Regions from separate parts of the Mesorhizobium sp. WSM3879 genome, predicted to be linked through region 3. Evidence: predicted binding sites of a transcription regulator. Region 3 holds the regulator's gene; each other region holds the start of a gene.
The links. The regulator LexA, encoded in region 3, represses DNA repair genes until DNA is damaged. The targets are predictions, from matches to a motif close to TGTTCNNNNTGTGTTCNG.
Positions count from the first base shown of each region.

Region 1 (9,720 bases), on a different contig from region 3:
GGGAACGCTGGTCAAGGATCCGAAGACCGGCGAGTACCGTCTGGCCAAGGACTGAACACCATCTCGCCAGCAGCCGACATTCTGGAGGCAGAGGCCAAGTCCCAGACATGGCTTGCGCCTGCCAAGATCAACCTCGCGCTGCACGTCACCGGACGGCGCGCCGACGGTTACCACCTGCTCGATAGCCTTGCCGTGTTCACGCGCTTCGGCGACCGGCTCGAGATCGAGCTGGCGCAAGACGATGCGTTTTCGGTGTCTGGCCCCTTCGCCGCCGGCGTGCCAATCGATGGCGACAATCTGGTACTCAAAGCGCGCGACGCGCTGCGGCGGGAAGCCGGCGCGCAACAGACGCCACCAGTCGCCATCCGGCTGGAAAAGAACCTGCCGGTCGCTTCCGGCGTCGGCGGCGGCTCGAGCGACGCGGCGGCGGCGCTCAACGGCCTTTCGCGCCTCTGGAAGCTCGACATCGGGGAGGCGGGGCTGGCGCGGATCGGGCTGACGCTCGGCGCCGATCTCCCGATGTGCCTCAAGGCAAGGCCGCTCCTTGCGCGCGGCATTGGCGATGCACTTTCGCCGCTGACGGAGTTTCCGGCGCTGGCGCTGGTCCTCGTCAACCCGGGCGTGGCCGTTTCGACACCCGAAGTGTTCAAAGCGCTTTCCAAATCTGACAATGAGGCATTGCCGCCGCTGCCCGGCCGCCTCGATTTTCACGGCATACGCAATTGGCTGGACACGACGCGGAACGATCTCGAACCTGCCGCTCGCGCCATCCAACCGGCGATCGGCGATGCGCTCAAGGCGCTGAAGAAAGCGGGAGCCGCCTTTGCCCGCATGTCGGGCTCCGGTGCTACCTGCTTCGGCCTGTTCGAGACTGGCAATGTCGCCAAGCGCGCGGCGATCGACATCCGCCGCCGCCATCCCGGTTGGTTCGTGGCCGCGACGCGCAGCATGGAGACCGACTGATGGCCAACGAAAGCCGCCCCTTCATCCCGGTGCGCATCGCGGTGCTGACCGTTTCCGACACGCGCAGCCTAGCCGAGGACAAATCGGGGCAGATATTGGCCGACCGCATCGCAAAGGCTGGTCATGTATTGGCCACTCGCGACATCGTGACCGACGACCGCGAGAAGATCCGCGAAAAAGTGCTCGCCTGGTCGAAGGATGAAACGGTGGACGTCGTCATCACCACGGGCGGCACCGGCTTCACGGGGCGAGACGTCACGCCGGACGCGCTGGAGCCGATTTTCGAAAAGCGCATGGACGGCTTTTCGGAAGTCTTCCACCGGATTTCCTATGACAAGATCGGCACATCGACGATCCAGAGCCGGGCGACCGGCGGCGTCGTCAACGCCACCTTTATCTTCGTGCTGCCGGGCTCGCCCGGCGCGTGCAAGGATGCTTGGGACGGCATCATCAAGGCGCAGCTCGACTACCGGCACATGCCCTGCAACTTCGTCGAGATCATGCCGCGGCTGGACGAGCACCTCAGGCGCGGCGGCAAGCTGGAGTAGCGGCCCCGTCCGGCTCAGCGGATGACCGGCTCGCCGTGGAAGCGGCGGCGCGACGGCCGCGAGACGCCGAAGCCGATTTCCATCATCAGCCGCGGCGTATGCGTCGGCACCGTTCCCATATGGAAGCCGAACGGATCCTCGACGAAGCCGAGGCCCGCCTCGCCCGTCAGCGTCACAGGGCTTTCCGGACCGTAGACGTCCAGCACGTCTTCCGCGGGGTGGCCGACCAGAAGCGTGAGCTGGTGCTTGAGCGCGCGGCGCCTGTGGCTGCCGCGGACATAGACATGCGGGCCGGTGCCGGCGTCGACCGGCACCAGATAGAAGAAGAATTTCAGCATCCGCCAATCGTCGAGATCGAAATGGTATTTGCCGAGCGAGGCGAGATTCTTGTCGGCATCCGAGGCCTTGCCGGTCGGAAAGCTCCACCACACGCGCGTCGTGATCAGTTTCGCCTGGCCGCCGAGATAGTGCTGCGCGACCTCGAGGAGCAGCGGATCCCGCTGGATGGCAAGCGCCGCCGGGCAATCGAGGATGCGTTCGAAATAATGCCCGCTGAGCTGCGAGCGGCCGAAACGCTTCTCCGCCTCGGCATGGTCGCCCGGCATGAATTCGAGACGGCGGTCGAAATTGCCGAAACAGGGCGTGCGTTGCGCAAAAACGGCGATCTCCTCATGGATCGCCGGCGGCAGCGTGAACCCCGAAAACAGTCCATCGGAGCGAAGCGCCGCGACCACCGCCTCGCGATCGACTCCGGCAAACATCGTCTCTCCCGCATTGTCGAGCGGGCGGACGCGTCTGGCGCCTAGCCAGTGCATGCGGCGCCCCGGCATGGTGCGCGCCAGCACGAACATCGGCAGCCAGGCCGGATTTTCGCGTAGATCTTTCAGATAGGTCGGGATGCGCACGGCGATGCGCCTGAACAGGCTGCCATTGCGGGCGATCGCCTCGAGGTTGGCCGCGCCTGAATTATCTGGAGTACCAAGGTTCATCGGGTTCCTCGTATGCATGGCGTCCATCGAAGCGCCAGCCGTCTGCCGCTTCATCGTCACCCAATCCCGATTGTCCCGCTTCAAGCAGATGCTAATTCACCGCAGTTTTTTGTGCAATGCACAATAGAATGGGCCGGCAAAAGTTTGGCGACCTCTTCTATCTTCTCGCCTTCTGGAGAGAAGGAGGGCATGCGCTCACTTCGGCGGCGCCACCCAGATTTCGGCATTCAGCCTTCTGGTGGCGAGGCCGCGCGCCAGAGCTTCGGCGCTGCGGGCGCTTTTCGCCAGCACCGTGGCCTGGCGCTTGCTGATGACAAGCCCTTCCTCCAGAGCCCGGTTGCCCGAAAAAACCCGGACCAGAAACGGCATGCGATTGCCGCGGGCGCGTGAAAAACGCGCCGGCATCGTCTGCCTCGCCGCGTGAGCGACGACGTCGTCGATCCAGCCTTCGGCGAGCCGGGCGCCGGGTTCCAGAAGCAGCAGCCAGTCGCCCTTGGCCTGGCCGATGCCCGTTGCGATGCCGCCGGCCACGAGGTGGCAGCCGGCATGCTCGGCGACGCGATGCGTCTGGTCGGTCGAGCCGGTGTCGCAGACGATGACGTCGCGCACGACGCCCTCGACCGCGCCGCCGATCAACGAGGCCAGCGTGCGGGCAAGGCCTTCTTCGTCGTTCCTGGTTTCGATGAGGACGCTGAGCATTTTAGCCGAATAGCGGAAAGCGCGGCGCTGCGCCAGTTGCGCTTTCTGAACGAGAAAGTTCTTGCTTTGTTCTCATTGGTAAAATAGGAATAGTTTCATGAACAGAGCGATTCGACAGCCTGCCGACAGTCCCTGGGAGAGGGCGAAAATGGAACAGATCGTGCGCGCCGACATTGCCGCTTTCGGAGCAGGCAGAGCCGAGATGGCAAATGCAATGATAGAACAGAGCGGCATGCGCGTGCGGCCGGACCGCAATCGCGGACGCTCCGCGGGCATCAATCCGTCCGGCCGCTTCGAGCCGGTCAGCCGGCATGTGTTCGACGATGGCTGGAACTCGCTGGAGGAACTGCCGCCGTTCAAGACGGAGGTGCAGGTCGAGAAGCCGCGCACCATCATCACGCGCAACGAGTCGCCGGACATTTCCTTCGATCGTTCGATCAATCCCTATCGCGGCTGCGAGCATGGCTGCGTCTACTGCTTTGCCAGGCCAACGCATTCCTTCATGGGCCTGTCGCCGGGGCTCGATTTCGAATCCAAGCTCTTTGCCAAGCCCGATGCGGCGCGTATGCTGGACAGGGAATTGTCGAAGCCCGGCTACCAGCCGCGCACCATCGCCATCGGCACCAACACCGATCCCTACCAGCCGATCGAAAAGCAATACCGGATCATGCGCGAGATCCTGGAGGTGCTGGAGGCGCGTGGCCATCCGGTCGGCATCGTCACCAAGTCGGCACTGGTGACGCGCGATATCGACATCCTGTCGCGCATGGCCGAACGCGGCCTCGCCAAGGTGGCGCTGTCGGTGACGACGCTCGACCGCATGCTGGCGAGAACCATGGAGCCGCGCGCCTCGACGCCGACAAAGCGGCTGGAAGCGATAAGGCAGCTTTCGGATGCCGGCGTCCCCGCCTCGGTGATGGTGGCGCCGATCATTCCCGGCCTCACCGATCCGGAGATGGAGCGCATCCTCGATTCGGCGCGCGCCGCCGGCGCCAGGGAGGCAGGCTATGTCGTGCTGCGTCTGCCGCTCGAGGTGGCGCCGATCTTCAAGGACTGGCTCTTGCGCCATTATCCGGATCGCTACCGGCATGTGATTTCGCTGATCCGCTCGATGCGCGACGGCAAGGACTACGATTCGGAATGGGGCAAGCGCATGAAGGGCGCCGGACCCTATGCCTGGCAGATCGGCCGGCGCTTCGAGATCGCCGCCAAGCGGCTCGGCCTCAATGCCGAGCGGCGGCAGCTTCGGACCGACCAATTCGTCGCAGGCTCCGGCGTCGGCGAGCAGTTGATGCTGCTGTGAAGACGATGCCGCCGCGAAGGCCGGCGCCAAGGCAACTCCGGAGGCAGACTTTTGCGCCCGGATTGCGATCCGCTAACCCTCTGTTTTGATGTAACTTCGTACGGAAGGCCCGCTACGCACTCTTCCTGGAATTGCTCAAGAATCCCGTCCGGCCCAGTCCCCCGGCCGTGAGACGGTGCCCTCCCGGTCCGACGCCCCATCCGACCCGGAGGGACTTGCGGAGAATCGGAGCCGATGCGAACCTCGCCGCACCATGGCTCGCGCGCGTTCCGATTCTCCGCTTCTCTTCGAAATGGTCGAGAAGCCCGACTTCTCGATTGAAACGAAAGCGATGGCCGAGGGGCTGTGGCCGGTAGCGGGGATGGACGAGGCGGGCCGCGGGCCGCTTGCCGGTCCGGTGGTGGCCGCGGCCGTGGTGCTCAACCCGGCCAACATTCCCGAAGGGCTCGACGATTCCAAGCGCCTCACCCATCTGCAGCGCGAGGCGCTGTTCCTCAAAATCCTGGGCTCGGCGCTCAGCGTCTCGATGGCCTCGATCAGCGCCGAAGGCATCGACAACAGCAACATTCTGAAAGCCAGCCTGGAAGCGATGCGCCGCGCCGCCGCTGGCCTGTCGCTGCCGCCCAAACTGGCGCTGGCGGACGGTCGCGACGTGCCGCCAGGGCTCACCTGCGAGGGCCGCGCGCTGATCAAGGGCGACCAGCGCTCGCAGTCTATCGCCGCCGCCTCGATCATCGCCAAGGTGATGCGCGACCGCATGATGTGCGGCTGCGGCGGCCATCATGAGCATTACGGCTTCGAAATGCATATGGGCTACGCGACGGTCCGCCACCGGACCGCGATCGAGGCGCATGGCCCGGTGGCGCGACTGCACAGGGCGTCGTTCGCGCCGTTCCGGTTGGGCGGCGTCGAGGTGGCGGAAGCGGAAGAGAGCTTCGAGGGAATAGATTAATCTCAGGAGAGATGGCCGGCAGGCTGAGGGGTCGTCGCGCGTGACGCGCCGATGTCGTCTTTGGTCGTACAAGGGGTTGAGCTCTACGCGCAACGACCCCCTCTGTCGCCTTCGGCGACATCTCCCCCTCAAGGGGGAAGATTATTCGCGCCCAAAACAAAAAAGCCGCCGGGTTGCCCAGGCGGCTTCATGTCAGCAACGGCAGAGCCGCTCAGTTCAGCTTGGCCTTCACGTCCTGCAGCGCCGACTTGAACAAATCGGCGCCGGCCTTGGCGTCGACCTTGGCGGCGAGCAGCGCACGGGCGGCCTCGACGGCGATGTCGACGGCGCTGGCACGCACCTCGCCGATCGCTTCGCGTTCGGCCTGGCTGATCTTCTGCTCGGCAAGCGCCGTGCGCCGGGCGACGTAGTCCTCGGTCTTCTTATGCGCCTCGGAAGCAAGGAGCTCGGCCTCGCGCTTGGCGGCGGCGACGATGTCGGCGGCCTCCTTCTCGGCTTCCTTGCGCTTCTGCTGGTATTGGCCGAGCAGCTGCTGGGCCTCTTCGCGCAGGCGGCGCGCTTCCTCGAGTTCGCTGCTGATCTTGGCCGCGCGGGAATCGAGCGACTTTGCGAGCATGCCCGGCACCTTCAGATAGATGACGGCGCCGAGGAAGATGATCAGGGCAATGGTGGCCCAGAGCGTGGCAAGTGATGTGGCGTCCATGATGGCCTCCTCACCGGGTCGCGGATTTGACCGCGGCCGAAATCTCGGCCTTGTCGGTCTTGCCGCCGACCAGCGCCTCGACGATGGCCGACGTGGTGTCCTCGGCTATCGTGCCGACTTCCTTCATCGCCTTGGCCTTGATCGAGGCGATGCTCGCCTCGGCTTCGCCGAGCTTCTTCTCGAGTTCCGCCTCGAGCTTCTTGCGCGTGCTTTCGGCTTCGCTCTTGGCGGCGTCGCTCGCCTGCTGGCCGATCTTGTTGGCGTTGGCCTTAGCTTCCGCCAATTCCTGCTCATAGGCGGCAACGGCAGCGTCCGCCTCGCCCTTCAGCCTGGCGGCGTGGTCGAGATCCTGGGTGATGCGATTGTTGCGGACATCGATGATACCGCCGATGCGCGGCATCACAACCCGCTTCAGGAACAAATAGAAGAGCCCGAAGGTGATGACGAGCCACAGGATCTGCGACGGGAAGGTCTCGGCATTGAACGGCGGGAACGTGCCATGCTCCTCGGCAGGCACGGCGGTGCCCGCATGCGTGTCGCCCTCGGCCGTGGCCGGCGCGGATTCTTGCGCAAAGGCAGATGTCACGAACATCTCATTCCCCTGTCCATACGGCGGGGCCGCACCATGCGGCCCCTTTCGTCAGCGCGTGGTTCTTACCTGAAGACCAGCAGCAGCGCGATGAGGAGCGAGAAGATGCCCAGCGCTTCGGTCACGGCGAAGCCGAAGATCAGGCGGCCGAACTGGCCGTCAGCGGCCGACGGGTTGCGGAGCGCACCCGAGAGATAGCTGCCGAAGATGTTGCCGAGGCCGATGCCGGCGCCGCCCATGCCGATGCAGGCGATACCAGCGCCGATAGCAGCTGCTGCAGTTGCGTCCATTTCAAAACTCCTGTGGTTTTCGTAATCGTTGCGGTTGGTACGTTGGGTATGCTGGCGCCGGGGCGCCGGTGAAAATCGATCAGTGGCTCGGGTGCAGAGCGTCGTTCAAATACATGCAGGTCAGCACGGCGAAGACGTAGGCCTGCAGGAAGGCGACCAGCAGTTCCAGCGCCGTCAGGGCAACCGCCATGGCGAGCGGCAGGACCGAGCCGGCGATGCCGACCGCACCCAGCGCGCTGAGGCTGACGACGAAGCCCGAAAACACTTTCAGCGTGATGTGGCCGGCCAGCATGTTGGCGAAAAGACGAACCGAGAGGCTGACGGGACGCGAGACAAAGGAAATGACTTCGATCGCCACCACCAGCGGCATCAGATAGCCAGGCACGCCATGCGGCACGAACAGCTTGAGGAAGCCGAGGCCGTGCTTGGCGAAGCCGTAGACGATGACGGTGCCAATGACCAGGATCGCCAGCGTGAAGGTGACGATGATGTGGCTGGTGACGGTGAAGAAATAGGGGAACAGGCCGATCAGGTTGGCGACCAGCACGAACATGAACAGCGAGAACACCAGCGGGAAGAATTGCATGCCCTGCTTGCCCGCCGCATCGCGCAGCATGTTGCCGACAAACTCATAGGCCATTTCCGAGACCGACTGCAGGCGGCCAGGAATGAGGGCGCGGCTGGCGGTGCTCATGTAGAGGAAAGCGGAAGCGACGGCGATCGTCACGACCATGAACAGAGCGGAGTTGGTGAAAGAAATGTCGTAGCCGCCGATATGAAGCGGGATGATCGGATGGATCTGGAACTGGTGGATCGGATCGACCTGGTCAGCAGCAGCCACTTTAAATCCCCGTCAAAGCCACAACCGGCTTCTTAAGTTTCTTTCGCGCCTTGCGGCGCCTTACTTCAGTCCTTCGGTTCGGGCGGCTTGCCGCCCTGGCCGAATTCCGATGCAAGTCCCGACGAACGCAGGACATTGAGTATACCGGCGCCAAAACCCAGCAGCAGGCCGACGATCAGACCCCAGGGCGCGATTCCCGCCAAGCGGTCGATGATCCAGCCCAGGCCGACACCAACCACCACTCCGGCGATGAACTCGCTGGACAGTTTCAGGGCCTGACCGTAACCGGTCGCAGCTTTCGCTTCGTCTTTCCCCTCGAGCCGGTCCGTGCGTCTTGATGCAAGCGATGCTTCAAGCTCGCGCCGGCGGCGCTCAAGTTCGTCGTCGCGGATGGTGGCTTCTGGCTGCCTGCCGCGGCCGGTTTCTCCGGTTCCGTCTGGCCCGTTTTTGTCGGCCATCGCAACCCCCCTGCCCGGGCAGACGATCACCGTCCGTCCGCTTCTAAAGTCGCCGGCAACATAGTTAGCGGGTCCGCGCCCGTCAAGCCACGGGCCGAACTTCAAAGCGATGTATTTTCCCGTTTCAAATCAACGACTTATCCGGGTGCGACATCGTGCCCGTCACGCCTGTGCGAGGACTCGGCGCGAATCCGGGAGGCAAGCCGCTCCGATCGATGCGCGCAGCAAGCGAGAAAGAGCGTCGCCGCAGGGTGCCGATCAAGCGGCTCAGTTCGAGCCGCCTAAACGGCTCAGCTCCAGCCGCCGCCATAGGTGCGATAGAAGATATGCAGGCCGATCCTGGTCATGCGCTGCATGGCGCGCGCCCAGCCCGGATGGACGTAGTTGGCGTAGTAATGCGTCGAGGATCCGACCTCGGGGATGAAGATCTTGCCGGCGGTCACCGCCATGGCGACATCCTGGGCGGTCTTGTACGCGACCGCGTCGTTGATGCGCTTCTTCCTGCCGTCGCAGGCGAAGGAGAACTGGCAGCGGTTGAACCAGTTGTCGTTCTGGTAGACGACGCCGCAGATCGTCTTCGGATAGGCAGGGTTGCGGACGCGGTTGAGGATCACCTGCGCCACCGCGGCCTGGCCGCGCACCGGTTCGCTGCGCGCCTCAAAATAAATGCCCTTGGCGAGGCATTCCTGTTCCGGCTTGGAGAAGACGGCCGCCGGCAGCGGATTCTGCATCCAGGCGTGATCCCCCTTGCCCATTGGCGGGATGAAGCGGCCGTCATTCGCATCGTCCTGCAGCAGAGCCTCAAAGGGCGAGGCCTTGGCATAGTCGGGCGCCGACTGGGCATAGGCGGTGGCGAGGATATCCGGCTTGTCGTTGTTGACGAGAGCGATGAGAGCCGCCGGCAAATCCGGATCGGGCTTCTTGTCCTCGCGGATGTGGAAGGCCTGGGCGATCTGGATTTCCTTGCCCTTGATGCCGGGCTTGGCGAAAGTCAGCTTCAGGCCGCTGTCCATCGCCGGACGGAGCAGCGAGGAGGTACGCTCGAAGATGGAGCCGGCGCTGAAATTCTTCGGCGGCGCAACCGGCGACACCTGGACGAGGCGGCCCTTCTTGTCGGCGCGCACGACTCGGTCCTCATCGGGCGTAGCGCCGGCGACATTGCCCTTGCCGCGGAGCGCCACCGTGCCAACGCCAGGCAGGTCCACGCCGGAGCCGGAGATCGAGCCCGTGGCGGCCGAATCGACGAACGGCATCTCGGCGGCGTGCACCGAGCCGGCGACGGATTTTTCGACATAGGCATTCCAGCGATGGCTGGGCGACTCCAGCCCGGACACGAGGCTTGCCATATCCTGGTAAGCGACGACGGACGGAAAGCCGACCCAGAA
Region 1 is NZ_NSFZ01000002.1:375,691-385,410, reverse strand. Features, by position in the region: gene CK218_RS05245 (hypothetical protein) at 1-55, shown strand, start outside; gene CK218_RS05240 (4-(cytidine 5'-diphospho)-2-C-methyl-D-erythritol kinase) at 82-963, shown strand; gene moaB (molybdenum cofactor biosynthesis protein B) at 963-1,511, shown strand; gene CK218_RS05230 (hypothetical protein) at 1,526-2,500, opposite strand; gene CK218_RS05225 (glycosyltransferase) at 2,696-3,199, opposite strand; gene CK218_RS05220 (PA0069 family radical SAM protein) at 3,348-4,502, shown strand; gene CK218_RS05215 (ribonuclease HII) at 4,756-5,454, shown strand; gene CK218_RS05210 (F0F1 ATP synthase subunit B) at 5,666-6,157, opposite strand; gene CK218_RS05205 (F0F1 ATP synthase subunit B) at 6,168-6,749, opposite strand; gene CK218_RS05200 (F0F1 ATP synthase subunit C) at 6,812-7,036, opposite strand; gene CK218_RS05195 (F0F1 ATP synthase subunit A) at 7,116-7,877, opposite strand; gene CK218_RS05190 (AtpZ/AtpI family protein) at 7,943-8,335, opposite strand; gene CK218_RS05185 (cell wall hydrolase) at 8,626-9,720, opposite strand, start outside.
Region 1: a site for LexA is predicted at 3,256-3,273, ahead of CK218_RS05220 (PA0069 family radical SAM protein). Genes of this name have one in related genera too.

Region 2 (9,720 bases), on a different contig from region 3:
GAGGCGGAGCTGGTGCTCGACGAGGGCGCGATCGGTCCTTACCGCTATGCGGCTACCGTGACCTATGCGCTGCAGGACGGCGCGTTGGAGGCGCAGCTGACGGTGGAGAACCGCGCCGGCATGCGCCTGCCTTACGGGCTCGGTTTCCATCCCTGGTTCCCGCGCGGCGACACAACGCTGCTCGGGGCCAAGGCGAGGCGCGTCTGGCTGGAGGACGAGCGCCATTTGCCGGTCGGCGTCGTGCCGCTGAGCGAGCGCCCGGCCTGGGATTTCTCGCGCTCCATCCCGCTGCCGTGGGACTGGGTCAACAACGCCTTCGACGGCTGGAATCGTCGCGCCTCGATCACGCAGCTCGAGGAGGGGATCAGGATCACGCTCACTGCCTCGCCGGAGCTTGGCGTCTATATCCTCTATTCGCCGTCATCCGACGCCGGCTTCTTCTGCTTCGAGCCGGTCTCGCACCCGGTCGATGCGCATCACGGCGAAGGGCTGACGGTGCTTGAAGATGGGCAAACGATGAGCGCGGCGATGCGGCTGGACTGGGCTGTGGCGGGTTGAGGGCAGCCGCCAGAGCGCGTGATCTCCCCCCTTGAGGGGGAGATGGCCGGCAGGCCAGAGAGGGGCGTCTCACATAGATCGCCAGCATTGTCTTCGTCGCCGAAGACGCCGGCGCTTCACGCGCGGCGACGCCCTCTGTCGCCTTCGGCGACATCTCCCCACAAGGGGGAGATCGGACGGCGCGTCGGCTTTCGCCAATCTCCAGCGCCGCAGAGCAGATGCCGAAGCACCTCCCTCACAGCTCCTTCTCCGCCAGCTCCCTGAATTCATCCGGCACCGAGCGCGCCGCTTCAAGCGCGACGGTGCCGTAGCCGACGGCCTGCTTGCCGAAGCGCTGGCGGATCTTGTCTATGGCGCGGTCGGCGCCGAAGCGGGCGAGGCCTTTGCGGCTGCCGGGCTTCAGCTTCTCGTCCGCCAGGCCGAGCGGCAGTTCGAGCTGCAGCTCGGCATGCTCTTCCAGATGCGAGACCGAGATCGCCAGCAGCGAGATTTCCCGTTCGCCAGGGTGAGCGGCGAGCACGCCTCTGACCAGCTCTTCCGCGACGTCAGCGAGCATGGTCGTCGCCTGGATCGGTTGCTCCAGCGTCACCGAGCTGGTGACCGCGCGCATGTCGGCAAAGCGCACGCGCACCGTCACCGTGCGGCCAGGCCGGTCCTTGGCGCGCAGGCGGCTGGCGACGCGATCGGCGAGATGCAGGAGCGTCGGCACGAAGACGCGCGGCAGCGCCGGTTTGCGGCCCAGCGCCGACTGCGCGCCGGCGGAATGGGCGCGGCGATGCGTCTCCAGCCGGCGCGGGTCGCGGTTCCAGGCAAGGGCCGCGAGCTTCTGGCCGGCGGCATGGCCGATCAGCCGCTCCAGCGCGCCGCTATGCGTGCGCGCCAATTGCCCGATGGTCTCGACGCCGATCTCGGCGAGCCTGGCTTTGGTTGCCGGACCGACGCCCCACATCAGCGACACCGGCAAATCGTGCAGGAAGGAAAGCTCGGTGCCGGGCTCGACCACCACGAGGCCGTCGGGCTTGGCCGCCTGCGAGGCGATCTTGGCGAGATGCTTCGTCCGTGCCACCCCGATCGAGATCGGCAGGCCGAGCTCGCTCTTCACGCGGCGGCGGATGGTTCGCGCAATTTCGTCCGGCGACCCGAACAGATGCGTGCAGCCGGCGACATCGGCGAAAGCCTCGTCGATCGAGATGCGCTCGACCAGCGGCGTGAAATCGTCGAGCACCTTGATCGCGGCGTCGCCGAGACGCTGGTATTCGCCGAAGCGGCCGCCGACGAAGATGAGCTGCGGACAGAGCTCGCGCGCCTTGCGGCCGGGCATGCCGCCGCGAACGCCAAAAATCTTCGCCTCATAGGAGGCGGCAAGCACCACGCCGCCGCCGACCGCGATCGGCTTGCCGCGCAGCGACGGGTCGAGCAGTTGCTCGACCGAGGCGTAGAAGGCGTCGAGATCGGCATGCAGGATGGTAGCGGCCGAAGCGGCGTTCGTGGCGGCCATCGCGCTCTCGGCTCCATCCATCCGCTTTGCGGCATCGCAGCATTAGCAGCAACTGTTGTAAGCGGTAATGCGTGTGAACATAAAGAGAACAAAAGGAGTTTCCTGTCAAGCCGGCCAGCTGGGGATGAGAACATCTGCAACCCGTCACAACCAAGGGCTTTGACCGGTTGCGCCGGTGTGCTCCCCTTTGACGGCTTGACCGCGAGACCAGGGAGGGGCGCGAAGGATCGCGGCCCAAAACTGCGTCATGCTAGGACGAAGTCAGGAGCCGAGCGACGCGCGAAGACCAGGATGAGGAAGTGCGGCCGAGCCGGAGCACCGCCCCTCCGATCTTCTGGCCGTCCCTTCGCCGACAGCCGCCGTTAGGCCGGTTTGGCGTATTGCTCGGCGCTCAGCACCTCGATGCATTGGAACGGCTCATTGCCTTCCACCCATGCGTCATGCCCGGGCGGGATGGTATAGGACGTGCCGGCCTCGAAGGTCTTCTGCGTCCCGTCGTCCATGCGTATGGTGATCGTCCCGGACACGACATAGCCGACATGCGACACCTGGCAGCTGTCGGTCTTGACCACCGGCTTCACGCATTCGGACCATCTCCAGCCCGGCTCCATGTTGAGCCGCCCGAGCGTGTAGCCCGGCAGCCGCACCACTTCGACGCGGGTCTTGGCGGGCGAGCGAACCTCGTCGGGATTGTTGTGCGACTTGGATTCGAGCTTGGTGACCTTCATTGCAGCTTCGGCCATGGCATCCTCCCATTTCCAAGGATTGCAAGCGGGACCTGACACACGATCGTCGGCGACCGCCGCTGGATTGATACGCCTTTCAATGAATGATTGCTAATGTAATTGCCGGGCGCGGCGCGAAATCGATTTTGCCGCGCAGGCCCTATTGCAAGCACGCTCTGCCGGTGTTTTGCTGTTCCTTGCGCCTGGCACGACGGTGGTTGAGGGGCCACCCCGTTTCTCGCCCTTGGGGAGAATCCTGTGAACCCTCGGCAAGTGAATTTCGCCAATAGTGCCGCGGCAAAGCCAGGCCCCGTCCGCGATAGTCCATTTTCATTTCCGCTCGCGGGCGCGCGCTCACCGCGCCCAGCGAAACCGCCATAGGCGAGGCCAAGCCGGGTGGAAGGCGATACTCGAAAAATCAGAAAAACTGGGAGGAATCGATGCTTCATCAGGTAGGAAAAACGGAAACCCGTCCGCCGGTGGGGGCAGTGCGCCGCACTCCGCCGGCGCTTCGCCAGTGCTGCGACAACTATATCTGTCCGACCTGCGACCAAGTCGTCGAACTGACGGACTTCCGCCAGGTCGTCTGGCATCAAAGGCCGGGCCATCGGCCGATGGAATTGGATGACTGAGCGGACCTGCCGGAGACAAAAAGGGCCCGAGAAAAAAGGGCCCGAGAAAAAAAGGGCCCGCGCCTTCCAGAGGAATGCGCGGGCCGAAGCTGGAGTAGCCATTCGATAAACGCGCAACCGGCCTACCGGTTGCGCCAGGCGGATCAACCGCCGTTGGCCGGAGCCGGGGCCGGAGCCGGAGCGGCAGGCGCGGGTGCCGGCGTCGTCGACGGAGCCGCAGGCGTCTCCACCTTGGGCGCCTCGACCTTCGGCGCATCGAGCTTCACATTGACATCCGTCGATCCGCCACCGCCGGTGCGGCCACCGACATTGATAATGCCGGTAAAGAACAGCAGGGCCACGATCGCGATGATGGCAAGAACGATCGCCACTGCTGTGCCGGCGCCGCCCCCGCCACTGGTGTTTACAACTGTAGGTCTGTCGGCCATGGTTTCCTCTCCTCTGCCGATTGGGATGTCGTGGCAACGGCGCCAAAGCTGGAATGTTCCTGCTTTCGGGCCACGGTCCCTTGTCAGGCGGGACCTGAGGCCGCACCTTTGAGCGCAGAGGTCCGAATGGGCGATTTCTGGAAACAAGTAGGCCCACAACTCATTGTGGCACAACCGTCGAGTAACGTCCCTTCATCGGCGGTTTGAAAGTGGAGTTGCCCGCCATTTCCTGCGATGTGGCGGGCAACTCCCACAATCCCGCAGTCTGCCGAGATTCGCGAACCTGTTCGCCGCGCTTTTGCCGGTCGATCCAAACGACCACAGGCGTGCGCGACGTACTTTTATGCCCTGCCTGCCGCTTCGCCTCGATCTCAGCGCGGGCCGCCCAGGCTGTCGCCCAATCATGATGCACCACTCCAAGCGGAACCCGGTCGCCCGTCACGCCGTTGTCTTCCGCGAAGGGATCCTGTGGGCGGAGGCCGCCATGGACAGCTTCGAACTTATCGACCTTCTCTGCGTCGTCGACGCCTGCGCCAGCGATGGCGCGGCTGGGCGCCTTGTTTCGATGTCGAGAGCCGTCGAGGAACTTCGCGTCTTGACCGGGGACTTCGTCTCATCGGATGAAGCGGCGGCGAACGCGTTGAGCCAGGTGGCGCTGCAGCGCGGCTGCGCGGTGTTGTTCGACGAACAGCCCGGCGCCGATATCGTCGGCGAGTACTGATTTCCCCTCGACGGAAGAGCGGCGCTATTTCGCCAGGGTGATCATCCTGCCGGCATACATCTCGCGATTGCCGAGCTCGGCCGCGCAGTCCGATTTCACCGCCGAGTTTCCGGTCATGCCTACGGTATTGCCGACCAGCCGCAGGCAATTGCCCTGCGCGTTCATGTCCGAATTCCCGGCATAGGAGATCGCCGCGTCGGGGGCATAGATGAAACCGCTGACCACCGAGCCGGATCCGCCGTTGATCGTCAGCGCCGCGGTGTTGCCCTTGGCCTGGAAGATTGTGATGCCTGCATAGGGGCCGCTGGTCGGCGGCGAGAGGTTCACCTGCTCATTGGCATTGATGTAGAGCTGCGAGCCTTCCATCAGGAAGATCGTCACGCCCTGGCCGGTGAGGCTGCCGTTGCCGCCGGGCTTTATGGTGACATTGCGCAGGATGTAGACGCCCGGATTAAGCGTGATCTTTCCTGACCAGGTCTTGTCGCAATAGGTGCCGGGCGAAAGCGTGACCGTCTTGCCGTTCGGCATCGATTGGCACATGCCGTAAGCGGGCGGGGTGACATTGGCCAACGGGTCGAACGATGCGTACTGGTTTTCGAGCGGTGCGTCACACGAGAGTGTTGCGTTGGGCGGCATTATCCCCGAGGTCGAGCCGACCGTCGAGACGCATGCGGCGCTAAGCAGGGCCGAGCCGCCGCGGTCGATGGCGTCGGCCGCGTCCGAGTTTGCGGCGATCACGCAGCCGTTCATCGCCACATTGGTCGAGCCCTGCAGGTTAACGGCGGAGCCGACATGCGGATCGAGCGCCAGAACGCACGCTTGCGCCCCCGGTTTGACCTCGACGGAGGCGGAGCGGGTCGCCTGCCAGGCCGGCGCGCCGCTGATGAAAGCCGCTCGGCTGATGCTCGACGACAGCGAGATGGTGTAGCCGCTCGGATCGCCGCTGGCCGCTGCCTGGAACGCCCCGACGCTGCCCGAATATTCGCCGGCGTCGGCGACGCTCAGATTTGCTGAGAAGAAGGTCAGGCCGAGCTGGCGCACATCGCCGGCCGACATGGTCGGTTGGTATTTCGTGCCCACCGCCAGTCCGGCTGCGTCCAGCGAGTTCTGCAGTTGCGCCGCGTCGTCGCTCGTGCCGGCCACATCGACGGCGCCGGCCACGACAAGCATCAGCGGCACCATGGCGATTGCGGTCGCCAGCGCGAAATTGCCGCGCGTCGAAGCCCAGAACCGTCTGATCATGGCAGCACCCCTCGCCGGAAACGGCAGAGAAACTACTCCAGCCGTCTCTACGACGGATTTCCGAAAAAGATAAAATGCAGCAAAAGCTAAAATCGCTGATTTATCCGCAGCTTCACCTTAGGTCTTATATGAAGTGGGACCTAAGTCTGAGTCGCGGCCGCGCAGGGCGGTAGATATGCATACAAGGGTCTGAAAATCGCAAGTCGAGGAAAAAAATTAGCCATTCGTTTATCGCGGGGTGTTGAACGTGGTGGCTGGGATAGCTTGGGCGCGCTCGGCCATGAACACATTCGGTCGGATTTTCAGACAGTTCGTCTCCCGCCGCCTGCGGCGCGGCGAGAGCGGCAATGTTGCGACGATCTTCGCGCTCACCCTGCCGATCGTCGTCGGCGGGGCAGGGCTCGGCGTCGAGACGTCCTACTGGTACTATTCGAGCCTGAAGCTGCAGGCGACGGCGGATGCCGCCGCCTATGCCGGCGCGCTGGAAAAGATCCAGGGATCCAATACCGCGGCGATCACGGCGGCCGCGACGCAGTCGGCGACCGACAACGGCCTCGGCAATGGCACCATCACCGTCCACGCGCCGCCCACCTCGGGGCCGAACACGGCCAAGAAGGCAGTCGAGGTCATCCTCAACCAGAACCTCGACCGGATGTTCACCTCCATTTTCACGGACAGCAAGGTGCCGGAGCAGGCGAGGGCGGTGGCGCTCATCACCGATGCTTCCAAGGCCTGCGTGCTGGCGCTCAATCAGTCGGCCTCGCAGGCGGCGCTTTTCTCCGGCAGCACCAGCGTCAAGCTGACCGGTTGCTCGGTCATGTCGAATTCGAGCGCCGCCGATGCCATCAAGGTGCAGGGGTCGGCAGGGCTTCAGGCCGACTGCCTGATCTCGGTCGGCGGCGTTTCGCTGAACAACCCGGTGACCACGACCTGCAAGTCGCCGTTAACCCAGGCCTTGCCCGCGTCCGATCCATTCTCCAGCCTGCCGGCGCCCGCGGTTACCACCCCGTGCAGAAATGTAAGCGGCGGCAAGTCAGCGCAGACACTCGTGTCCGGCACCTACTGCAGCGGCATGAACCTCAACGGCAATGTCGCGCTTTCTTCCGGCACTTACGTCGTTCAGGGCAATCTGAAGATCAACGCAGGCGCGGTCATCACCTGCGCTGCGCCCTGCACCGGCGTAACCATCTATATGACGGGCAGCAACACTATCAGCATGAACGGCAACGCCACCGTAACGCTGAGCGCGCCGACCTCGGGCACCTATTCCGGCGTGCTGTTCTACGGCGACAGGACCGGCACCGCGGCGCAGAGCACCTTCAACGGCACGGCGACTTCTTCGCTGACCGGCGCGATCTATTTTCCCAAGCAGCAGGTCAACTATCTCGGCAATTTCTCGGGCGCGAACGGCTGCACCCAGGTTGTGGCCGACACCATCCAGTGGTCGGGCAATTCCACGATCAACCAGAACTGCTCGAGCCTTGGGCTGCAAGACATCCCCGCTGCCCCGTCCGTTGCGATTGTCGAGTAGCCGCGTGGCGACGGCAGCGATCCGCTTCCGCAAGAATCGCTCCGGCTCGGCCGCGGTGGAATTCGCGCTGGTGTTGCCGGTGCTGTGCGTCGCGCTGTTCGGAATCGCCGATGGCTGGTCCTATGTCACCAACTCGATGGCGATGCGGGCGGGTGTAAAGACGGCGGCGAATCTGCTGCTGGCCGGCGGGGGCGACGACACCGCCGTTCAGGCCGCCGCGCTTGCGAGTTGGGAGAAGAAACCCTCCGATGCGGCGATCACGGTGACACGCACCTACAAATGCGGAACGACCGTGGTCACGCAGTCGACCACCTGTGCGGGATCGAAAGTACCCTCCATCTATGTCCAGATCCAGGCGTCGGGCACCTGGGTCCCGCCGTTCACCTTCGGCGTCTTCCCGGGCAATAGCGCGCTCGGCCATCAGCAGGTGGTCCGTGTCCGCTAAGCAAAAAACCAGGCTGTTTGCCAGCGACGCATCTGGCGGCGCCGCGATCGAGTTCGCGCTGATCGTGCCTTTCCTGATCATGCTTCTGTTCGGCATCTTCGCCTTCGGCTGGTCGATGAACAACGAGTCCAGCGTGCGCTATGCGCTCGAGGCCTCGGCGCGCTCGCTGCAGCTCGACAGGACGATGACCCAGGCTCAGATCCAGACGATCGCGACGCAGAAACTACAGGCGCTCGGCTTGCAGAACGTGACAGTGACGATCACCACCGACCCGCCGAGCGGCGGCTTCAAGATGGCGCATGTCAGCGCCAGCTATGCCTTCGTCATCAACTTTCCCTATTTCAGCGATTTTCCGATCAATTACTCGACCACTGTCACCGTGCCGCTGATCAACAGCTGAAGCACGTCTCCCCAAAGTGAGACTTCGTTTCGGGTCAAAGCCAGGGCTCAGATTGACAAGCCGAGCGGCCGAAAGGTTGCGACACCCTTCAGGGCATCCCGGGAAGAATATATAAGTATATATGGGATCAGCCGCGAAGCGGGATAAGAACACCTCGTCAGCGCGCCCCAAGCGCTGGTGGCATCACGGCTTCCCGCGCGATTGCCCGAAACGATGCCGCGCACGTCCGAAAATCGCCTTCATAAACAGGCGTCTTGTGCTCCTCAACGGACGCTGGCCGCATAGCGTTAGGCCCATGGTCCGACGGGGGGTGGGCCTTCATTGTTCCAGAGGGCGGACCTGGCCTTAGCCCATTTATTTGTGCAATGATTTCAGTAAGTTAAAAGGTGTTCCGCAGGATTTGCGGAGCTGCTTCTCGGGATACTCTCTTGCCGCCACCGAATTTGTTTAAAAGTTACTCCAAGCCGTTAGGGAATTCTCATATGACGCGATCTAGCGGTTGGGCATTGGTGGCGATTCACCTGCGGAGAAACATGATGACAATCCGGAAAACACTTTTGGCTTCGCTCGCCATTCTGGCGCTCGCGGCGGCTCCCGCACTTGCCGGAGCCGGCGGCAATGGCGGTGGTCACGGCAATGGCGGCAGCCATGGCGGCGGCAACGGCAATGGCAATGGCGGCGGCAACGGCAACGGCGGTGGCAACGGCAAGGGCGGCGGCAAGGGCCAAAGCGGCAACAGCGGCGCCTCGCATGGCAAGTCGGCGTCGGCAAAGGCCGCCAAGTCGCAGGTCGACGATGCAACCGATGACGACACTGACGACACGACGGACGATACCACTAAGGCTGCGACGCCGAAGGAAAAGAACATCCATGCCAAGCTCGGCCGGCTGAACTCGCTCCAGCGCAACATAAATGCCTACATGAATTCCAAGAGCAAGAAGTTCGCGGGCATTCAGGCTTATGTGACCCAGGCCGCCGTAGCCCAGAATGCGCAGGCCAAGCTTGATGCGGCAAACGCGAAGCTGGCCGCCGACCAGGCCCAGCTCGGCACGCTCACCCAACAGCTCGCCGACCTCAATGCAACCGACACGACCAACATGACGACCGAGGAAAAGGCGGCTTTCGATGCGCAGGTTGCCGACGTTCAGGCGCAGATCGACGCCCAGAACGCCGCGATCGCCACTGACACCCAGGCGGTGGCGGATGCCCAGGCCGCGGTGACCGCTAACCCCGCGCCCGATGACGCCACGCTCGACGCCGCCCTGCAGGACATGGCCAACAAGCCGGTCGATCAGGAGGTGACGGACTGGGCCAAGGACGTGCTGGCCGACAAGATCGACCAGGCGGCTACGGCGACGTCCACGCCATAAGGCACAAGCGGCGAACCTGCCGGAGTGGAATTGCATGCCGCCGGGGCGACCCGGCGGCATTTTTGTTTGGCTTGACGGCAATGCATTCGCACGCGGCAACAGACCAGGTGAGGCCAGGGGGAGTTCTGGTTGCGGCGAGCAGAAACCCCACGCCGAGGCACAGGCGGAGT
Region 2 is NZ_NSFZ01000009.1:26,198-35,917, reverse strand. Features, by position in the region: gene CK218_RS20315 (aldose 1-epimerase) at 1-558, shown strand, start outside; gene dinB (DNA polymerase IV) at 794-2,056, opposite strand; gene CK218_RS20305 (cupin domain-containing protein) at 2,419-2,799, opposite strand; gene CK218_RS30960 (hypothetical protein) at 3,557-3,841, opposite strand; gene CK218_RS30260 (hypothetical protein) at 4,002-4,283, opposite strand; gene CK218_RS20295 (hypothetical protein) at 4,326-4,562, shown strand; gene CK218_RS20290 (TadE/TadG family type IV pilus assembly protein) at 4,587-5,804, opposite strand; gene CK218_RS20285 (pilus assembly protein TadG-related protein) at 6,085-7,335, shown strand; gene CK218_RS20280 (TadE/TadG family type IV pilus assembly protein) at 7,340-7,780, shown strand; gene CK218_RS20275 (TadE/TadG family type IV pilus assembly protein) at 7,770-8,180, shown strand; gene CK218_RS30690 (hypothetical protein) at 8,717-9,550, shown strand.
Region 2: a site for LexA is predicted at 2,130-2,147, ahead of dinB (DNA polymerase IV). Genes of this name have one in related genera too.

Region 3 (9,720 bases):
CTCGCGCCGCGGCGAGGTGCGCCGGCTGATCGAGCCGTTCGGCAAGGCGATATCGGTCTTGCATCAGCGCGGTCACCGCTTGCGGCTGATGCTGCCGACGGTGCCGCATGTCGCCGACCTGGTGAAAACATCCGTCACGCGTTGGGACGAGAAGCCAGAGATCATCACCGATCCGGAGCGCAAATGGTTGGCTTTCGGCAAGGCCGACGCGGCTCTGATCGCCTCCGGAACAGTTTCGCTCGAGCTTGCGCTTTGCGGTGTTCCAATGGTCTCCAGCTACAAGCTCGATCCGATCGCGAGGCAGCTGCTGCAGCATCTGGTGACGACCTGGTCGGCGCTGCTGCCCAACCTGATCGCCGATCGCGCGCTGGTGCCGGAGTTCTATGATCAGTATGTCAGGCCGGAGAACCTGGCGCGTCAGTTGGAAGCCCTGTTTGCCGACACCGGCATGCGCGCCTGGCAGCGGGCAGGTTTTGCCGAAATCGCCAGGCGCATGGCGACCGACAGGCCGTCGGGCGAGATTGCTGCAGAGGTGGTGCTGGGGTGCATCAGAAAAGCGAATAGGGAGTAGCGAATAACGAGTAGGCTGGGCGCCGCTCAGCGCCGCCGAGTTCTGTCCCTATTCGCTATTCGCTATTTCGCTATTCGCTCACTCACCGCTTCGCAATCGGCACGTAATCGCGCTCCGTGGCGCCGGTGTAGAGCTGGCGCGGGCGGCCGATCTTCTGGTGCGGATCTTCGATCATTTCCTTCCACTGCGCGATCCAGCCGACGGTGCGGGCGACCGCGAACAGCACGGTGAACATGGTGGTGGGGAAGCCCAGCGCCTTCAGCGTGATACCCGAATAGAAGTCGACGTTCGGATAGAGCTTCTTCTCGATGAAATACTCGTCGGTCAGCGCGATCTTCTCCAGCTCCATCGCGATGTCGAGCAGCGGATCATCCTTGATGCCGAGCTCGCCCAGCACCTCATGCGCCGTCTTCTGCATGATCTTGGCGCGCGGATCGTAGTTCTTGTAGACGCGATGGCCGAAGCCCATCAGGCGGAACGGGTCGTTCTTGTCCTTGGCGCGGGCGATGAATTCCGGGATGTGATCGACATGGCCGATCTCGCCCAGCATGTTGAGGGCCGCCTCGTTGGCGCCGCCATGCGCGGGGCCCCAGAGGCAAGCAATGCCGGCCGCGATGCAGGCGAACGGATTGGCGCCCGAAGAGCCGGCGAGACGAACCGTCGAAGTCGACGCGTTCTGCTCGTGATCGGCGTGCAGGATGAAGATGCGCTCCATGGCGCGCGCCAGCACCGGATTGATCTTGTACTCCTCACACGGCACGGCAAAGCACATGTGCAGGAAGTTGGCGGCGAAATTCAGCTCGTTCTTCGGGTAAATGAAGGGCTGGCCGATGTGGTATTTGTAGGCCATCGCCGCGATCGTCGGCATCTTGGCGATCAGTCGCATGGAGGCGACCATGCGCTGATATGGGTCCGAGATGTCGGTAGAGTCGTGGTAGAAGGCCGACAGCGCGCCGACCACGCCGCACATGACGGCCATCGGATGGGCGTCGCGGCGGAAGCCGGTGAAGAAGCGCGACATCTGCTCATGCACCATGGTGTGGCGCGTCACGCGATAGTCGAAGTCGTCCTTCTGCGCCTTGGTCGGCAATTCGCCGTAGAGCAGGAGATAACAGACCTCGAGGAAGTCGCCGTGCTCGGCGAGCTGGTCGATCGGGTAGCCGCGATGCAGCAGGATGCCGGCGTCGCCGTCGATGAAGGTGATCGCCGACTCGCAGCTTGCCGTCGAGGTGAAACCGGGATCGTAGGTGAAGGCCCCGGTGGTGCTGTACAGCGCGCCGATGTCGATGACGTCGGGCCCGGTCGAGCCGCTTCGCACCTTGAATTCATGCGTCTTGCCGGCGAGCTCGAGCCTTGCGGTCGACTCGCGCGCCTTGCCGCCCGATTCCAGTTTTGTCGCAGCTTCGCTCATTGCAAACTCCTTTATGTTTTCTCATGCCGGCAAGGCAATTCCTGCAAACGACACGTCGAAATCACCGGAATGCGCGAACTTGCCACCGCATTTTAGGAGGTGCGTGCCAGATTGGGCCAAGGCCTAATGTTGCACTGCGAAACACACCTTTCAATGCCAATCTTCTTGGGCCAGTTCGCTCCTAATCGATTTGATCCGCAACCCGCGCCAGGCTCTCCTCACGGCCGAGCACAGCGAGCACATCGAACACGCCGGGCGAGGTGCTGCGGCCGGTGAGCGCAGCTCTCAGCGGTTGAGCCACGGCGCCGAGCTTATGGCCGCCTGCCTGCGCAAAATCGCGAATAGCGGCTTCCGCGGTCGCGGCGCTCCATTGGCTGGAGATCGCGGCGAGCGCGGCATGGGCGCCGCGCAAAATGGCGCGGGCGTCGCTGCCAAGCAACCCCGCAGCCTTTTCGTCGAGCCGCAAGGGCCGCTCGGCGAACAGGAAGCCGGCTCCATCGACAAGCTCGACCAACGTCTTTGCCCGCTCCTTGAGGCCCGGCATGGCGGCAAGCAGCTGTGCCTTGCGCCTGTCGTCGAGTTTGGCCGCGAGCGCCGGGCCACCCTCGAGATAGGGCAGGGTGGCTACGAGAATATCAAACAGCGCCTTGTCGTCCATCTTGCGCATATGGACGCCGTTCAGCGCCTCGAGCTTGGCGAAGTCGAACCGGGCGGCGCCCTTGTTGACGTCGCCGATGTCGAACCAGGAGATCATATCCTTGATCGACATCACCTCGTCGTCGCCGTGGCTCCAGCCGAGCCTGGCCAGATAGTTGAGCAGGGCCTCCGGCAGATAGCCCATGGCGCGATAAGCCTCGACGCCGAGCGCGCCGTGGCGCTTCGACAGCTTGGCGCCGTCGGCACCATGGATCAGCGGGATGTGCGACATCGACGGCACGGTCCAGCCCATGGCGTTGTAGATTACGGTCTGGCGCGCGGCGTTGGTCAGGTGATCGTCGCCGCGGATGATGTGGGTGACGCCCATATCGTGATCGTCGACGACGACGGCATGCATGTAGGTCGGGTTGCCGTCCGAGCGCAGGATGATGAAGTCGTCGAGGTCCTTGTTCGGGAATCGCACCTCGCCCTGCACGCGGTCGTGCACGACGGTCTCTCCTTCGGTCGGCGCCTTGATGCGGATGGCGCCCTTCACGCCGGGAGGCGCCTCGGAGGGGTCGCGGTCGCGCCACTGGCCATTGTAGCGCGGCGGCAGACCCTTGGCCCGCGCCGCCTCGCGCATCGCCTCCAGCTCGGCAGGCGTCTCATAGCTGAAATAGGCCTTGCCCAGCCGTACGAGCTCCTCTGCCACCTCACGGTGGCGCGGCGCGCGCTCGAACTGCGACACGGCCTCGCCGTCCCATGAGAGGCCGAGCCAGGTCAGTCCGTCAAGAATAGCGGCCGTCGCCGCTTCGGTGGAGCGCTCGCGGTCGGTGTCCTCGATGCGCAGCAGCATCGTGCCGCCCGTGTGCCTGGCGTAGAGCCAGTTGAACAGCGCCGTGCGCGCGCCGCCGATGTGCAAATAGCCGGTGGGCGAGGGGGCAAAGCGGGTGACGACCTTGTCGGACATGGAACTCTCGGAAGAAGCACTGAAGCGGGCATGTTTGCGCGGACTTTCGCGCGGTGGGCGTTCATGTAGCATAGGAGGTCTGGGGCGCAAGGGGCAGACCCGATGGCTGGACGTGGCCGGGGTGCGGAGGAGGGCGAGGAGACGACGGCTGGCGTGAGCGAGCGCCTGCTGTTTGCCGCCACCGTGCCTGCCGAGGCTGTACCGGTTTTGGTTCCAGTGCCGCGTCCGGCCGCCGAAATTTTGCCGCCGGACGGCGATGCTTCGCTACAAGCTCGTCCGCCGGCAGCCATCGACTTAATCCGCAGGCGGTTCCGCCGTGCCTCGTTTTCCGCGTTTCGCCGGGGTGTGGCCGAGGCAGCCTCCACCGAGCTCGACCGCGGCATCGGCTTCCTGCTGGTGCCGGTGTTCCTGGCCGCCGGCGTGATACTCTATTATTCCTTGAGCGCCGAGCCGGATCTTTACCGACCGCTGGCGGCGGTGGCGCTGATGGCTCTATGCGCGGCCGTTTCGCGTCCCTGGCTGAAGACACACCTGGTCTTTATGGCGGCTCTGTTTTGCGCGCTGGGCTTCGTCGCCGCGAAGGTCGAGACCTGGCGCGCCGCAACACCGATGCTCGGCTCCGAAATCCAGACGCGGCTGACAGGCCGCGTCGCCGTCGCCGAGGAAATGGCCAATGGCCGCGTCAGGCTGACCATCGATCTCATCTCGACCGCGCATCCAAAGCTGCGCTACGCACCGGATCGCGTCAGGCTCTCGGCACGCAGGATCCCGGCCGGCATGAAGGCTGGATCGCTGGTGACGGGTTACGCACGGCTCCTGCCGCCGACCGGGCCGGTCCGTCCCGAAAGCTATGATTTTTCCTTCGACAGCTATTTTTCCGGCATCGGCGGCAGTGGATTTCTCCTCGGCGACCCGAAACTCATTCCGCCAACCGACCCGATCGCTCAGACGAGCATCGCCTCAGCCATCGAGAACGCGCGCGAAAACATTGCCGATCACATCAGAAGCACCATTGGCGGACCCGAAGGCGAGATTGCCGCTGCACTGATCGTCGGCGTGCGCGCCGGCATTCCCGAGGACATCAACGAGGCGATGCGGCGGACCGGCATCTATCACATCATCTCGATTTCGGGCCTGCACATGGCGCTGGTCGCCGGCACGGTCATGCTTCTGCTGCGCGGCGCCTTTGCGCTGTTCCCGGATTTTTCGTCACGCCGGCCGGTGAAGAAGTATGCCGCGGCAATCGCGCTTATGTCGATCGCCGCCTATCTCGTCATCTCCGGGTTGGTGGTCGCCGCCGAGCGAAGCTTCATCATGCTGGCCGTCATGCTGATCGCCGTGCTTTTCGACCGCGCCGCGCTGACGATGCGCAATTTGGCGATCTCGGCCATCGCCGTCATCCTGGTGTCGCCGCATGAAGTGGTTGGCCCGAGCTTTCAGATGTCGTTCGCGGCAACCGCCGCCCTTGTCGGCGCCTATGCCGGCTGGTCCGACTACCGCGCCGGCAAGGTGAGAGCGCCGCCGGAAAAGCGTTCGTTCCTGCGGTTCATGTCGCACAAACTGGCAGTCGGAGCAGGTGGCGCCGCAATGACGTCGATCATTGCCGGAAGTGCCACGGCGCTGTTTGCCATCTGGCATTTCCAGCGCGTCTCGCCGCTCAGCCTGCTGGCCAATCTCGCGATCATGCCGATCGTCACGATCGTGATGTTTCTGGCCGTCGCCAGCGCGGTCATGATGCCGTTCGGCTTCGACGGGCCCTTCCTCTATTTGATGGGCAAGGGCCTGGCGGCGATGATCGCGATCTCGGCGTGGATTTCGGAGTGGTCGCCGGTCGATGCCGTGGGCCTGATCTCGATCCATTCGGTGCTGCTGGCGACGATCGCGCTCGTCATCGCCACGATGGCGACTACGTGGCTCAGGCTGACCGCAATTCCTTTCGCTGCCGCGGCCGTCATGATCATCCCGCAGGTGCGCACGCCGGACCTGCTGATCTCGGAGGACGCGCATCTGGTGGCGATGCCGATCGGCGGCGGCGAACTCGCCATCAATCGCGCCCGCTCCAACGAGTTCACCACCGATAACTGGAAACGTGCGCTCAAGGCCGAAACGATCGTGCCGCCGGAGACATTCGCCAAGGGCACGCTGGACTTGGCCGATCCGGTCGACCTGCCGCCTGGATCGCCCTTTTACTGCACGGGCGATCTCTGCATTGGCCGGCATCCATCAGGCGCGATCGTCGCGCTCGCCGAGAACCGCGAAGCTGCCCGGCCTGCCTGCGACTTCGCAGACCTCATCGTCATCAACGACGCCACGGCCTACAATCCCTGCCGCGATCCACGTATCCTCGTCGTCACCAAGCGGCAGCTCGCGCGCGACGGCAGTGCCGCCGTCTTCTTCGATCCGCAATCGGCGACGGCGCGAGCAACCATTCAATACGCCGTCGAAAAACCGTACCGCCCTTGGCACGAACAGCGGCGCTACTCGCGTGAGGCGAGGGGGTTGGCGCCTTACAAGAAGCCCGAGAAGGAAGCCAAGCCGCAGCCCCTCAGTAGCGGCGGATGAGCCCGACGAGCTTGCCCTGAACCTTGACGCGATCGGGACCGAAGATGCGCGTCTCATAGGCCGGATTGGCAGCCTCGAGCGCGATGGAGGCGCCCTTGCGGCGGAAGCGCTTCAGCGTCGCCTCCTCGTCGTCGACCAGCGCCACGACGATCTCCCCGGGGCTCGCAGTGCTGGCGTTGCGGATGATGACCGTGTCGCCGTCGAAGATGCCGGCCTCGATCATCGAGTCGCCTTTGACCTCGAGCGCGTAGTGCTCGCCGCCCGCGATCATGTCCGGCGGCACTGTGATCGAATGCGTCTGGTGCTGGATGGCGTCGATCGGCACGCCGGCGGCAATGCGACCCATCACCGGGATGGAGACGGCTGAACCGGCGTCGTCGTCATTGCTGGGCGTCGGCGTGCGGGCGGGCGCCGCGGGTTTGATCTGGCGGCCGAGATTGCCTTGGCCGCCCTGGATGACGCTCGGCGAGAATTTCTTCGCCGCATTGAGGCCGGGCGCGATCGAGTCAGGTAGGCGCAGCACTTCAAGGGCACGCGCCCGGTTCGGCAGCCGGCGAATGAAACCGCGCTCCTCCAGCGCCGTGATCAGGCGGTGGATGCCCGATTTCGAGGCAAGGTCGAGCGCTTCCTTCATCTCATCGAAAGACGGCGGAATGCCGCTTTCCTTGAGCCGTTCATGGATGAACATCAGCAGTTCATGTTGTTTGCGCGTCAGCATGGCGGCCCCCATGGGTTCTGAAACCAGAATCAGAAAAACAAACCCAGAACAAACACTATCTGTTCCAGTTGTGTTCCGCAACCGTTTAAAGTTTAGTGAATGTGTTGACGTTTTGTTCAGCGTAACATCAGAACGCTGCATTCCTCGCCGGCTTCAGCCGCCGGTGCGAAGGGTTGGCGCACGATCAGGCCATTGGCATCGGCGAGAATCCTCAACATCGAGGAATCCTGGATGCCGAACGGTGTTGCGATCAACGCCCCCGCATCTTCGCGGACCACGGCGCGCACATAGTCCTGCCTGAGATCGTTGGCGTGCATTGCGACGCCTAGCCGGGCCATGCGGATTTCCTGCCGGCAGGACCGGCCGCCCAGCCGCGCCAGAAGCGGCTTCAGGAACAGCTGCGAGCAGACCAGGCTTGCGACCGGATTGCCGGGCAGGCCGATGCAGCGAATGTCGCCGAGCCGGCCAAACATCAACGGCTTGCCGGGACGCATGGCGATCTTCCAGAAGTCGAGCTGCATGCCTTCGCCGGTCAGCACGTCGTGGATCAGGTCGTGGTCGCCGACGGAGGCGCCGCCAAGCGTGACGATGACGTCGGTGCCGGCCTTGACCGCCTTCTTGACCAGGGCCGCGATCGCGTCCTTGCGGTCGGCGGCGATGCCGAGGTCGAGCGCGCGCGCGCCGACCGACTGGGCCGTAGCTGTGACGCCATAGGCATTCGACGAGATGATCTGGTCGGGGCCGAGCGCGCTGCCCGGCGGCAGCAATTCGTCGCCGGTGGCGATGATGGCGAGCAGCGGCTGCCGCACCACGTTGAGACTCGGATGGTTGGCCGATGCCGCCAGCGAAAGCGCCGCCGGATCGAGCTGGCGGCCTTTTTCGAGGAGCAGGTCGCCCTCGCAGAAGTCGAGGCCGCGGCGACGGACGTTTCGTCCCTCCGCGGTCGGCTCGGTCACTTCGATGCCGCCGCCGCCGAGATCGCGGACATTCTCCTGGATAACGACGGTATCGGCGCCTTCGGGGAGCGGCGCGCCGGTGAAGATGCGCACGGTCTCGCCCTTGCCGACAGAGCCGGTGAAGCCACGCCCGGCGGGCGCCATGCCGATCACGGAGAGCCGCGCCGGCGCCGAGGCCACGTCGGCGGCCCTTACGGCATAGCCGTCCATCGCCGACGCATTGAAGGGCGGCTGGGTGCGCAGAGCCACCACCGGGTCGGCCAGAACCCGGCCGGCGGCGTCGGCCAGCGGCACGCTTTCGCCTGGCAGCGCGGTCGCGCCGTCCAACAGCCGCTGGAGCGCGTCGGCGACCGGAAGCAAAGCCATGCTACAGACCTGCCTTGTAGTCGCCCGACTTGCCGCCGGTCTTCTCGACCAGCCTGATGCCGGAAATCGCCATGCCGCGGTCCGCTGCCTTGGCCATGTCATAGATGGTGAGGCAGGCAACCGACGCCGCGGTCAGCGCCTCCATTTCCACCCCGGTCTTGCCGGTAACCCTGGCAAGCGCGCTGACCCTCAGGCCGGGAAGCGCGTGATCGGGCTCGATCTCGACGGACACCTTGGTGAGAAGGAGGGGATGGCAAAGCGGGATGAGCTCATGCGTCTTCTTGGCCGCCATGATGCCGGCGATGCGCGCCGTGCCAAGCACGTCGCCTTTCTTGGCGTCGCCGGCCAGGATCATCTCCAGCGTTTCCGGCTGCATGGTGACATACCCTTCGGCGATGGCCGTGCGCGTCGTCTCGGCCTTGCCGCCGACATCGACCATGTTGGCTTCGCCCTTGGCGCCGAGATGCGTAAGCGCGGGCATTCTCAGACGGCCTCGGCCGGCGCCTTGCCCGTCAGCAGAAGGGCGGTCGCGGCGGCCACGTCGGCCTGCCGCATCAGGCTTTCGCCAACGAGGAAGGTGCCGATCTTGCTCTTTTCCAGCCGCCGGCAGTCCTGATGGGTGAAAATGCCGCTCTCGCTGACCAGCAGCCGGTCGTCCGGGACCATGGCGGCAAGCCGCTCGGAAACGTCGAGGCTGGTTTCGAAGGTTCTCAAATCGCGGTTGTTGATGCCGATCAGCCGCGACGAGAGACGAAGCGCGCGTTCCATCTCCTGTTCGTCATGCACCTCGACCAGCGCGTCCATGCCGAGATCGAAGGCCGTGGCTTCCAATTCACTGGCCAAGGCGTCGTCGACGCTCGCCATGATGATGAGGATCGCGTCCGCGCCCCAGGCGCGGGCTTCATGAACCTGATACGGGTCGAAGAGGAAATCCTTGCGCAGGGCGGGCAGGCTAACGGCGGCGCGCGCCGCGGTCAGAAAGCCGGGCGCGCCCTGGAAGGACGGTGCGTCGGTCAGCACCGAAAGACAGGCAGCACCGCCTTGCTGGTAGGCCCTGGCGAGCGCCGGCGGGTCGAAGTCGGCGCGGATCAAGCCCCTGGAAGGGCTGGCCTTCTTGATCTCCGCAATCAGCGCGAAGCCGCCGGCCTTCCGCTTGGCCTCAAGCGCCGCAAGGAAGCTGCGCGGGGGTTCCGCATCCTTGGCCTTCGCCTTGACCTCGGCAAGCGGCTCGCTGAGCTTCGCGGCGGCGATCTCATCGCGCTTGTAGGCTTCGATCTTGCGCAGGATATCGGACAAAATTCTAACCGTTCGAAATCTCGATGAGCTTGTCGAGCACCGCCAGCGCCCGGCCGCTGTCGATGGCCTGCGCTGCTGCCTCGATGCCATCGCCGAGCGTCGTTGCCTTGCCGGCCACCACCAGCCCGGCGCCGGCATTCATCAGCACGGTATCGCGATAAGCGCCGGCAGCGCCGCCCAGCATATCGCGCAATGCCTTGGCATTGTAGGCCGCTTCGCCGCCGCGCAGATCTT
Region 3 is NZ_NSFZ01000004.1:288,019-297,738, reverse strand. Features, by position in the region: gene lpxB (lipid-A-disaccharide synthase) at 1-571, shown strand, start outside; gene gltA (citrate synthase) at 654-1,982, opposite strand; gene gltX (glutamate--tRNA ligase) at 2,164-3,588, opposite strand; gene CK218_RS11370 (ComEC/Rec2 family competence protein) at 3,691-6,150, shown strand; gene lexA (transcriptional repressor LexA) at 6,134-6,868, opposite strand; gene glp (gephyrin-like molybdotransferase Glp) at 6,985-8,190, opposite strand; gene moaC (cyclic pyranopterin monophosphate synthase MoaC) at 8,192-8,671, opposite strand; gene trpC (indole-3-glycerol phosphate synthase TrpC) at 8,674-9,486, opposite strand; gene trpD (anthranilate phosphoribosyltransferase) at 9,491-9,720, opposite strand, start outside.